DNA from 2 places in the Marinobacter sp. DSM 26671 genome. Region 1 is predicted to be linked to the other one. Evidence: predicted binding sites of a transcription regulator. Region 1 holds the regulator's gene; the other holds the start of a gene.
What was found. Region 1 encodes LexA, which represses DNA repair genes until DNA is damaged. Its sites were predicted from a motif close to CTGTNTNNNNANACAG; they were not measured.
Positions count from the first base shown of each region.

Region 2: a site for LexA is predicted at 3,293-3,308, ahead of imuA (translesion DNA synthesis-associated protein ImuA). Genes of this name have one in related genera too.

Region 1 covers NZ_FONF01000005.1:739-4,909, reverse strand. Annotated here, with positions in the region: gene BM035_RS06825 (gamma-glutamyl-gamma-aminobutyrate hydrolase family protein) at 1-392, opposite strand, end outside; gene BM035_RS06820 (amidoligase family protein) at 385-1,386, opposite strand; gene lexA (transcriptional repressor LexA) at 1,602-2,213, shown strand; gene BM035_RS06810 (cell division inhibitor SulA) at 2,256-2,747, shown strand; gene BM035_RS06805 (hypothetical protein) at 2,752-3,012, opposite strand; gene BM035_RS06800 (DUF6586 family protein) at 3,064-3,576, opposite strand; gene BM035_RS06795 (DUF1329 domain-containing protein) at 3,801-4,171, shown strand, end outside.
Region 2 covers NZ_FONF01000008.1:126,544-130,714, reverse strand. Annotated here, with positions in the region: gene BM035_RS11055 (error-prone DNA polymerase) at 1-1,156, opposite strand, end outside; gene BM035_RS11050 (Y-family DNA polymerase) at 1,156-2,574, opposite strand; gene imuA (translesion DNA synthesis-associated protein ImuA) at 2,584-3,273, opposite strand; gene BM035_RS11040 (4a-hydroxytetrahydrobiopterin dehydratase) at 3,402-3,749, shown strand; gene BM035_RS11035 (CcdB family protein) at 4,022-4,171, opposite strand, start outside.

The DNA.
Region 1 (4,171 bases):
CTCAGCGGTGTCACGTTCTGGCACAGGGACCCGCCGTGGAAAACGTTGATGAACTGGGCGCCGCGGCAAATCCCGAGCACGGGAATGCCAATGGCTTCAGCCTGCTCAAGCAGTGACTGATCGGTTTTATCCCGCTTGCGGTCATAGTTGGCGGTAACCTGTGGCTCCTGCCCATAACGTTCAGGATGGACGTGGGTGCCGCCTGACAGCACCAGGCCATCAAGCATCGGTACGGCAACCCGTGAACCGGGGCGAATATAGTGGGTCCGGGCACCGTGGAGGCGCAGACCCAGGCTGATCAGGCGATGGGCAAGGCTTTTTCGAGCGGGACCACTGATGCCGATCGTCAGGCCCGGAACCTCAAGTTCCTGTTCTTTGGACTCTTCAGACATACCCGTTTTTGGCCAGCCAGTCGTCAGTGGTTTCCCGCCAGCTGTGGGTCAGGTTGTGAAGATTCAGTTTGCGGCGCTCCCGGAACAGTTGCCGCATGTCGGCCAGGTCGTCGGGATTGTTGGCCAGTTGCTCCAGGACGACCCAGTCGTTCCAAACGGTTGAGAAATGCCAGCCGGGATTGTCGATGTCGCAATCCGGCAACCGGTAATGCAGGGTTGGCCTGCTTTTTATCCTGGGATCCTGAACATGGCGTTCCAGCCGTTCCTTGTCCAGGTGGGCAAACAGTGGAAGCAGGTCAAGCGCGCGATTGCGGGTAGGATTGAACTCCAGGTAATCCTCCATGAGCTCCCCGAGGTTTGGTTGATAGTTATCCTCCATCAGGAGCTCGGTGTAGCGGCCGTGCCAGGGTTCGATGTACGTAGTGAATTTGCGGCTGACGTCCAGTTGATGCCGGTGCTTGAGCCATTCATACAGGGCCGCGAACGCCTGGAAGTAACGAACCAGGGTCTCCGGGCTGAGGTCGGGCAACTCGGGATTAAGCTGCAGGCCAAACGCAAAATAGATGGCGTCCCGGCTGCCCAGTGCCCCGGCGTTCCTGAGCTTGTCGACGAGCGTTTCAATCACCTCGACGCTGGAAAACTTCAGGGGTGGGCTTATGATCTCAAGGGGTACCACGCGTTCGGCCGCGGCGTCGATCACATCCATCGCCTGTCCACCGAGTTCACGAATGGACTCGGGGAGGCGCTCATCCGCCAGATCAAGATCCTTGATCGGATCGGAATCAAGCTCAACCGTGAAGTCGCCAAGAGCTGTCTGCAAGGTTGTCACATAGCGTGACTTGAGCTCAGGTGTGCCCTCCAGCATCTTCGCCGCCAATGTAACCAGCTCATCGTAGCCCAGACCAGACAGTTCGATCTCGACGCCAACCCGGCGTTCCTTCCCTTCGTTCGTCTCTAGGATTTCAGGCATCCTGCAGGCACTGACTTGAGTCATGGTGCTCCCTGGTTCGTGAGGAATATTGCCCTAACCATATCACACCGCTGTTGATCCTCATTATTAAGCGGATGCAAGAAAATCAGGGAGCCGACTTTACACTGGATAAAACACTGTATATAGTCAGTTTACTGTATAAAAAAACAGGGCCACCGGAGCCACTCTTACGAGAGGCTGATGTTTGCAGCGGCCCGATCCCGATATAGCGGAGTAGCTTGATGAAGCTGACAGCAAGGCAGTCCCAGGTACTGGATATTATTCGCCGATACGTCGACGAGACCGGCTATCCGCCAACCCGTGCTGAAATCGCAGCAGAACTGGGCTTCCGTTCGGCCAACGCCGCGGAAGAACATCTCCGGGCATTGGCAAGGAAAGGTGCCATCGAGATGGTGCCGGGAGCGAGCCGCGGCATCCGTCTGCCTGAGGCGGAAGAGGATCTGGGCCTCCCGGTCATTGGTCAGGTCGCTGCCGGTAGTCCGATCCTTGCTCAGGAGCACATCGAGGACCACTGCACACTGCAGCCAGAATTCTTTTCGCCGTCTGCAGATTATCTTCTGCGGGTCCGGGGCATGAGCATGAAAGACATCGGTATTCTCGATGGCGACCTGCTGGCAGTTCACAGTACCCAGGATGTTCACAACGGCCAGGTGGTTGTTGCCCGGGTTGGCGATGAGGTCACGGTAAAGCGTTTCCGCAAGGAAGGCTCGAAAGTCTACCTGATTGCCGAAAACGAAGAATTCGCACCGATCGAAGTGGACCTGACCGAACAGGAGCTGTTCATCGAGGGTCTGGGTGTTGGTGTTATCCGCCGCTCTGACCTGCACTGAGCGGTTCGGATAGCCTCAGATAGTTTGAATAACGGGTGAATTATGGAACAAATGAGCTTTAATCAGAATCTGGCCTACAACCCCAATGCTCTGTCCTGTTCAGTGTCGGCAACCGCCGCCCGCGAGCGACGTTCCGTCATTCGCGCCCGACGCGCTCCGGAAACCACCGAACCCAAAGTCTGTGGCAATGTGACGGAGATCATTCTGCCGGAAGGCCAGGTAGAAAATTTCCAGCTGCTGTTGCCAATGCTGACCCAGCTGAATCAAGAGAAGCGCTGGCTGGCCTGGATCGACCCGCCCCAGGCGCTGGTTAGCAAGTGGCAAAAAATGCACGGGATTGTCGCCGGCGAATTGCTGGTGCTGCGTTCAACACCGGACTATCCTGCCCAGGACCTGGCAGAGCGAGCCCTCAGTGCCGGCACCTGTCACGCTGTGGTCATGTGGACCCGTAAACTGGGGCGAGTTGCCTTCGAATCCCTGCAAAGAGCCTCGGCCGAGGGCAATAGCCACGGCGTCGTTCTCAGGCAGCGTTAACCGATCAATGCAAAGTGTAGGAGGGCTGGGCGTCTGAGGCGTCCAGTTCGTCATCTTCCCAGTCGATATCGTGGGCAACATTGCCTACAGCCTCAATGCCAGCTGCAATCATGGCTTTGGCAACCGACATATCCCGATCTTCCATCATTTCCCGGGCTTCTTCCGAAAAAGAGATTTTTACCAGTGGCGCACTGTCATCATCAATGCGGCGCAGAGCGTAATCGCCATTGGTCAATTGCACGATTTCAAAAAACGATGGTGACATTCAATAAACCTTCAAGTTAATACGATTTGAATAACCGGAGCTGGGAGTGGCTTACCACTCGCTGTGCTGCTCTTCCAGATCGTCGGCAAAATGTTTGACGGCGGTCAGCGTTTTCATCAAAGCAGCCGACGATCGATCCGGGCCGGAATCGGCCGATACCGCAATGATGTTTTCCTCGCTCACGGTTTTTTTGGTCGCCGGGGGTCTGCTTTGGGCGCGCTCGAGTTGCTCCAGATGGTTCCACCAACTCCCGGATCGCTGTTCCAGCTCCTTCAGGCGGCCAACTTCACTCGGTTCTGGCCCGATAAGAGCGACCAGCTCATCAAGGGTTGAAGGCTCCTCTGATTTTCTCTGGTATAGCCTCGCAACCATGACCAGCAACAGTTTTCGAGACCGCAGAAGCAGCTCGATCGCCCCCTGAATAGCGGCCTCCCGGCGCAGCGCCTGTTCCGCCTCGTTGGGACGTTGTTCCTGAGCCTCGTCTGTGGGCCGGTCGAGTGGCTGAAGCAGCGTGCGGGCGAGAAAGAGCTTTTGAGAAACCAGTGAGTGCCATTGCGAGGCCATGGAATACCTTCAATCCCCCAGCGCGGGTGTAACCCCGAAAAATTAATTCGTCACTATATCATTTTCGCTATCAAATTTCTTCCATTCTCTGTGCGGTGAGGTTTCACAATAAAACACAAACATTCACTTGAAACGACCGTTTGAATTTGGCAAAAAGGCGCCCGGCTGTGCGAGTTCTGCTCGTGGCGGCGACCCAACAGCATGAATTTCTGGAGGTGTAAGGGATGCGAAGCCAACTCGTTGCAGGTGTCGCACTGGTTTTTCTCGGGTTTTCCGGACAGGCCCTGTCCAAGGTCACGGCCGCCGAGGCCGAGCGGCTGGGTGGTGAATTGACCCCGGTCGGAGCCGAAAAGGCGGGCAACCGCTCAGGCAGCATACCCGAATGGACCGGAGGTTTGGCCACGCCGCCGGACGGCTGGCGTGAGGGGCAAGTGGAAATTAACCCGTTTCCCGAAGATGAGGCTCTTTTCGTTATTACCTCCAACAATCTGGAGCTATACAGGGACAAGCTTTCAGACGGCCACATTGCCATGCTGGAGAATTATGGGCCTGACTTCTTCATGCCGGTTTACCAGACCCGACGGACTGCCGCGTT
Region 2 (4,171 bases), on a different contig from region 1:
CGATATCGGGCGGTTCGTTTCGGTCTTTGGAAATAAACCGCTCGAACAGCAGTTCCACCCGGGCCGGGTTCACCTCGGTGATGCCCAGGCAATAACAAACCGCAGAGTTTGCTGCCGACCCCCGCCCCTGGCAGAGAATCCCCCGGCTGCGGGCAAAGTCGACAATATCGTGGATGGTGAGGAAGTAATGCTCGTAGTTCATCTCCGAGATCAGGCCCAGCTCCTTGCGGATCAGGCTCTGAACCTGCAGTGGTGTGCCATCCGGGTAACGCCGGCGCTCGCCTTCGCGGGTCAGCCGTTTCAGGTAGCCGGCCGGAGTCTCGTCCTCCGGCACCAGGTCTGGCGGGTATTCATAGCGCAGGCTGCCGGGCTCGAAGGTGCACTGGTTGGCAATGGTCAGGGTTTCATGCAGCCAGGCTTCCGGAAACAGCCGTTGCAGAACGGGCAGGGGGCGCAGGTATCGCTCGCCATTCTGGAACAGGCAGTGGCCGGCATTCTCCAGATTGGTGTGATTGCGCAGGGCTGTCAGTACATCCTGCAGCGGCTGGCGCTCCCGGCTGTGCATGTGCACCTCGCCCACGGCAGCCACGGGAATGCGCAGCTGATCGGCCAGCCAGTGTATCCGTGCCAGCCGCTGCTCCTCGCCGGATTCCAGGGTGCGGGCCGCGGCAATCCAGATCCGGGGGTCAAACAGTCGGGCCAGCCACTCGCCGCAGGCCAGCGCCTGATCGGAATCCGCTTCGGTAGGCGATGGGGGCAGCCACAGACACAGGCAGTCATCCAGGGTGTGGGTTTCAATGTCCCGGTAATACAGCTGGTAATGGCCTTTCTCAGCCCGCCGGCGGCCGGTAGTGATCAACTGGCAAAGCTGGCCATAGCCTTTGCGCGTGCGGGCCAGAAGGATAAAGCGAGGAGAAGCGGCGCCGGTGGGGGCATCCGACAACTCAAACCAGCTGCCGGTAATGAGTTTTACAGGACTTTCTGCCAGCGCCGCCCAGGCCCGGGGAATGCCGGCAACGGAGCAGGCATCGGTGATGGCCAGGGCGGTGTAGCCCAGCTCATGCGCTCGCTCAGCCAGTTCGTGGGGATGAGAGGCCCCGGTGAGGAAGGTGAAATTGCTGAAGCAAAACAGCTCTGCATACTGCTGCCCGGACATCAGCCAAACCACCCATGCACAAACCAGCCTTCCCGGGCATCCCGGAAGACCCAGGCCAACTGGCCGCTGCTCAACTGGGCAATGTAATAATCCCGGTGCACGCGCTGGCCATCCCACCAGCCACCGCTGATGCGCTCAGGCCCGGAAAACCAGGTAACGGGCGCCTCGGTCAGCGGTTGCGGGCCTTTCAATAACCAGAGCGGCCGCCTGGGCAGTTCTGCTGCCGGTACTGGCGGCGTTCCGGTTTTACGCAGAACTTCCGAGGCCGACCAGGCCCGTTCGGGACGATGATCCGCCTGGGGCGAGAGCTGCCTGAGAGCCTGATCGCCCAGGCGCGCCTGCAGCCGGCTGATCAGGGTATGCCAGGCTTCATTCAGATCCTGGGTTTCACCCAGCAGATCCTGCCCGGAGGGTGCTTCCCGTGACAGGAAACGCTTCACCAGCAAAACCATGGAGATAACCGGGGCGCTCAGGGAATGTTGCTCCAACCGCAGACGAACCAGGTTCAAGAAATGATCGGCCCGGTGCTCCGGCCCGGATGTGCGAATCTGCAGCCGGGTTGGTTCCGCATGCCGGTGCTTCAGAACCAGCCGCAGGCTGTCGGTATCCTGCTGGCGCCAGCACAGATCCTCTTCCAGTTCGACAAGCATGCGCTGGAGCGGAAACAGCAGCCCCTGGGTGTGTTCTATTTCCTGCACAAAATCCGCCTGTTGCCGGAACGAGTGGGGCGGCTGCCAGGGCGTGCGGGGATCTGGCCGGGTGCCCTGGATTTTCTGGATGTAAGCCAGTAACTCCGGAGACAGACGCCGTGCCAGTTCGCCGGGCGGTAAATCAAACACCTCCCCCAACGTGTTCAGCCCCAGGCGCTGCAAACGGGTACAGGCTTTCTCGTTGAATTCAGCTGCCAACAGGGGCATCTGGCTCAGGCTTCGAAGAATGTGGCCTTTGTCTGCCGTGCATTCCCCCTTGCCGGCGCGGGCAATCAGCCGGGCCGACAGAGGGGTATAGCCAATACCGATCCAGGCATTCAGCTGGCGCTCATTCAGCCCCTGTTCCACGGTTTGCCAAACGGCGGGCAGCCCGCCATACAGTTTTTGAAGGCTGCCAATTTCGGCCAGCAGACCATCGGGCGGCACCAACACAATATGGGCCGCATAGCGGTACAGCCAGCGGGCCTGATCTTCCAGAATCCTGGCTTCCTGGGTTTCATCGGCCCGCACCATGCCCAGATCCGGAGCCAGGCTGATGGCGGTTTTCAGGCGCATGCCGCTACGAATACCCTGGCTCCTGGCGTCCGGGCAGGCCTGGATCACCTTCTGGCCAGAGCCTTCAACCACCACCAGGGCGCCCTCATCTTCACGGGTGCGCCGAATATGGTCCAGCACCAGGTGCGGGAAATGCAGATACAGCCAGAGCATGGAGCGTTATTACCCGGTTGAACCCGACCAGGGGCCCCGGACAACCCGGGTGGTTTCACGGAAGGAGAGATCGGCCCGCTGGGCCATGGCCAGTGAACAGCGCTGCCCGGGCCAGCTACCCCGGCGCTTGAGCACATTCACCTTGAGATCCTGCTGCTCCCCCGGTTCCAGCTCCAGCCGCAGGGCAGCCGGAGAATTCTGCCCGGCGTAACGTCGTTCCCGGAACAGCACACACACATTGCTCCCGGCTTCGGCGGCCAGTTGCAGGCGACGGACTTCCCGTGAGGCCAGCTTGCCCGGCCAGGCCATTACCAGGCCTGTTACTGGTGAGCGCAGGCAGTTCTCCAGTGTCCACAAAAAGTCGCCCTCATCATCGGTATGGATCAGCACCACCTGGTCCAGGTTGACGCCTTCCCGGGCCAGGGCAGGGGCATAGGGCGTATGCGGCGGGTTCAGCCAGAACACGCTTTTGCCCTCTTCGCACACCCGTTGCATCAGCGGCAGAAGCAAATGCAGCTCACCAATACCCGGTGCATCCAGCAGGCATTCGCTCAAGGCACCCCGGGGCCAGCCCAGGCCTCCGAGCTGGTTATCCAGCACCTGGTAACCGGTTGATTGCGCAGGCTGTGTGGTCTGGGTGTGGCGGTGCCCCTGCCAGACACGGGCATCCTGCATCAGCGTGTTCAGAAGCTCGCTCATGATGAAAACTCTCAAAATACTGTTTAAATATACAGTATTCGGAAAGCCGCCGGATTTCAAGAGAAGGGTTGATAAAGCGAAGGGCACGACCCACGCTTGTAATACAGCCATCAACCATGGAGGTTGAAATGAGTGACCTGAAAGCACACAGCTGTGAAGCTTGCAGCCCGAACGCAAGCAAGGCGACCGAGGAAGAAAAGCAGCAGCTGCATAAAGAGGTCCCAGACTGGGAAATTCTGGAAATTGACGGGGAAGGACAGCTTCATAAGGTCTACAAACTTAAAAACTTTCTGAAGGCCCTGGAGTTCACCAACAAGATTGGCGAACTTGCCGAAGAAGAAGACCATCACCCGGTGGTTGTTCTGGAATATGGCAAAGTTGCAGTGAGCTGGTGGAGCCACGAAATCGGCGGCCTGCACAAGAACGACTTCATCCTGGCAGCGAGAACCGACGCTGCTTTCAACGACATGCAATAATCCCAATCACGGCGGAACCCGGTTTCCGCCGTGCTCCTTCCGGACCGGAGACCACCAGACGAATGGTTGAAAACCGCACCGATAACCCCCTGACCCTGAAGCTCGGCAGGGAAGAGCTCATCATCCGGCTTATCAGCCACATCCACGTTAAGCGAATTCCAGCCAGTAACTGGGAGAGTTAGAAGCCTTCGTCAACTGTGCTTTGCACTCCAAAAACAGTTTTAGGAGTTTGATAAACGGGTGATATACGAACGCGTTCGTGTAATTAGCTGCTAAATGCCAGTGATAGCCATGTCTAGGGCTCCAACAATCTGATCTCTGAAATGTGATAGAGAACCAATCGGATTGTTGAGATGCTTTTCAGAAACAGAGGAAATTTGCGGGGTCAACAGGAGAAGCTCCTGGTCTGCAAAGCTGATTTC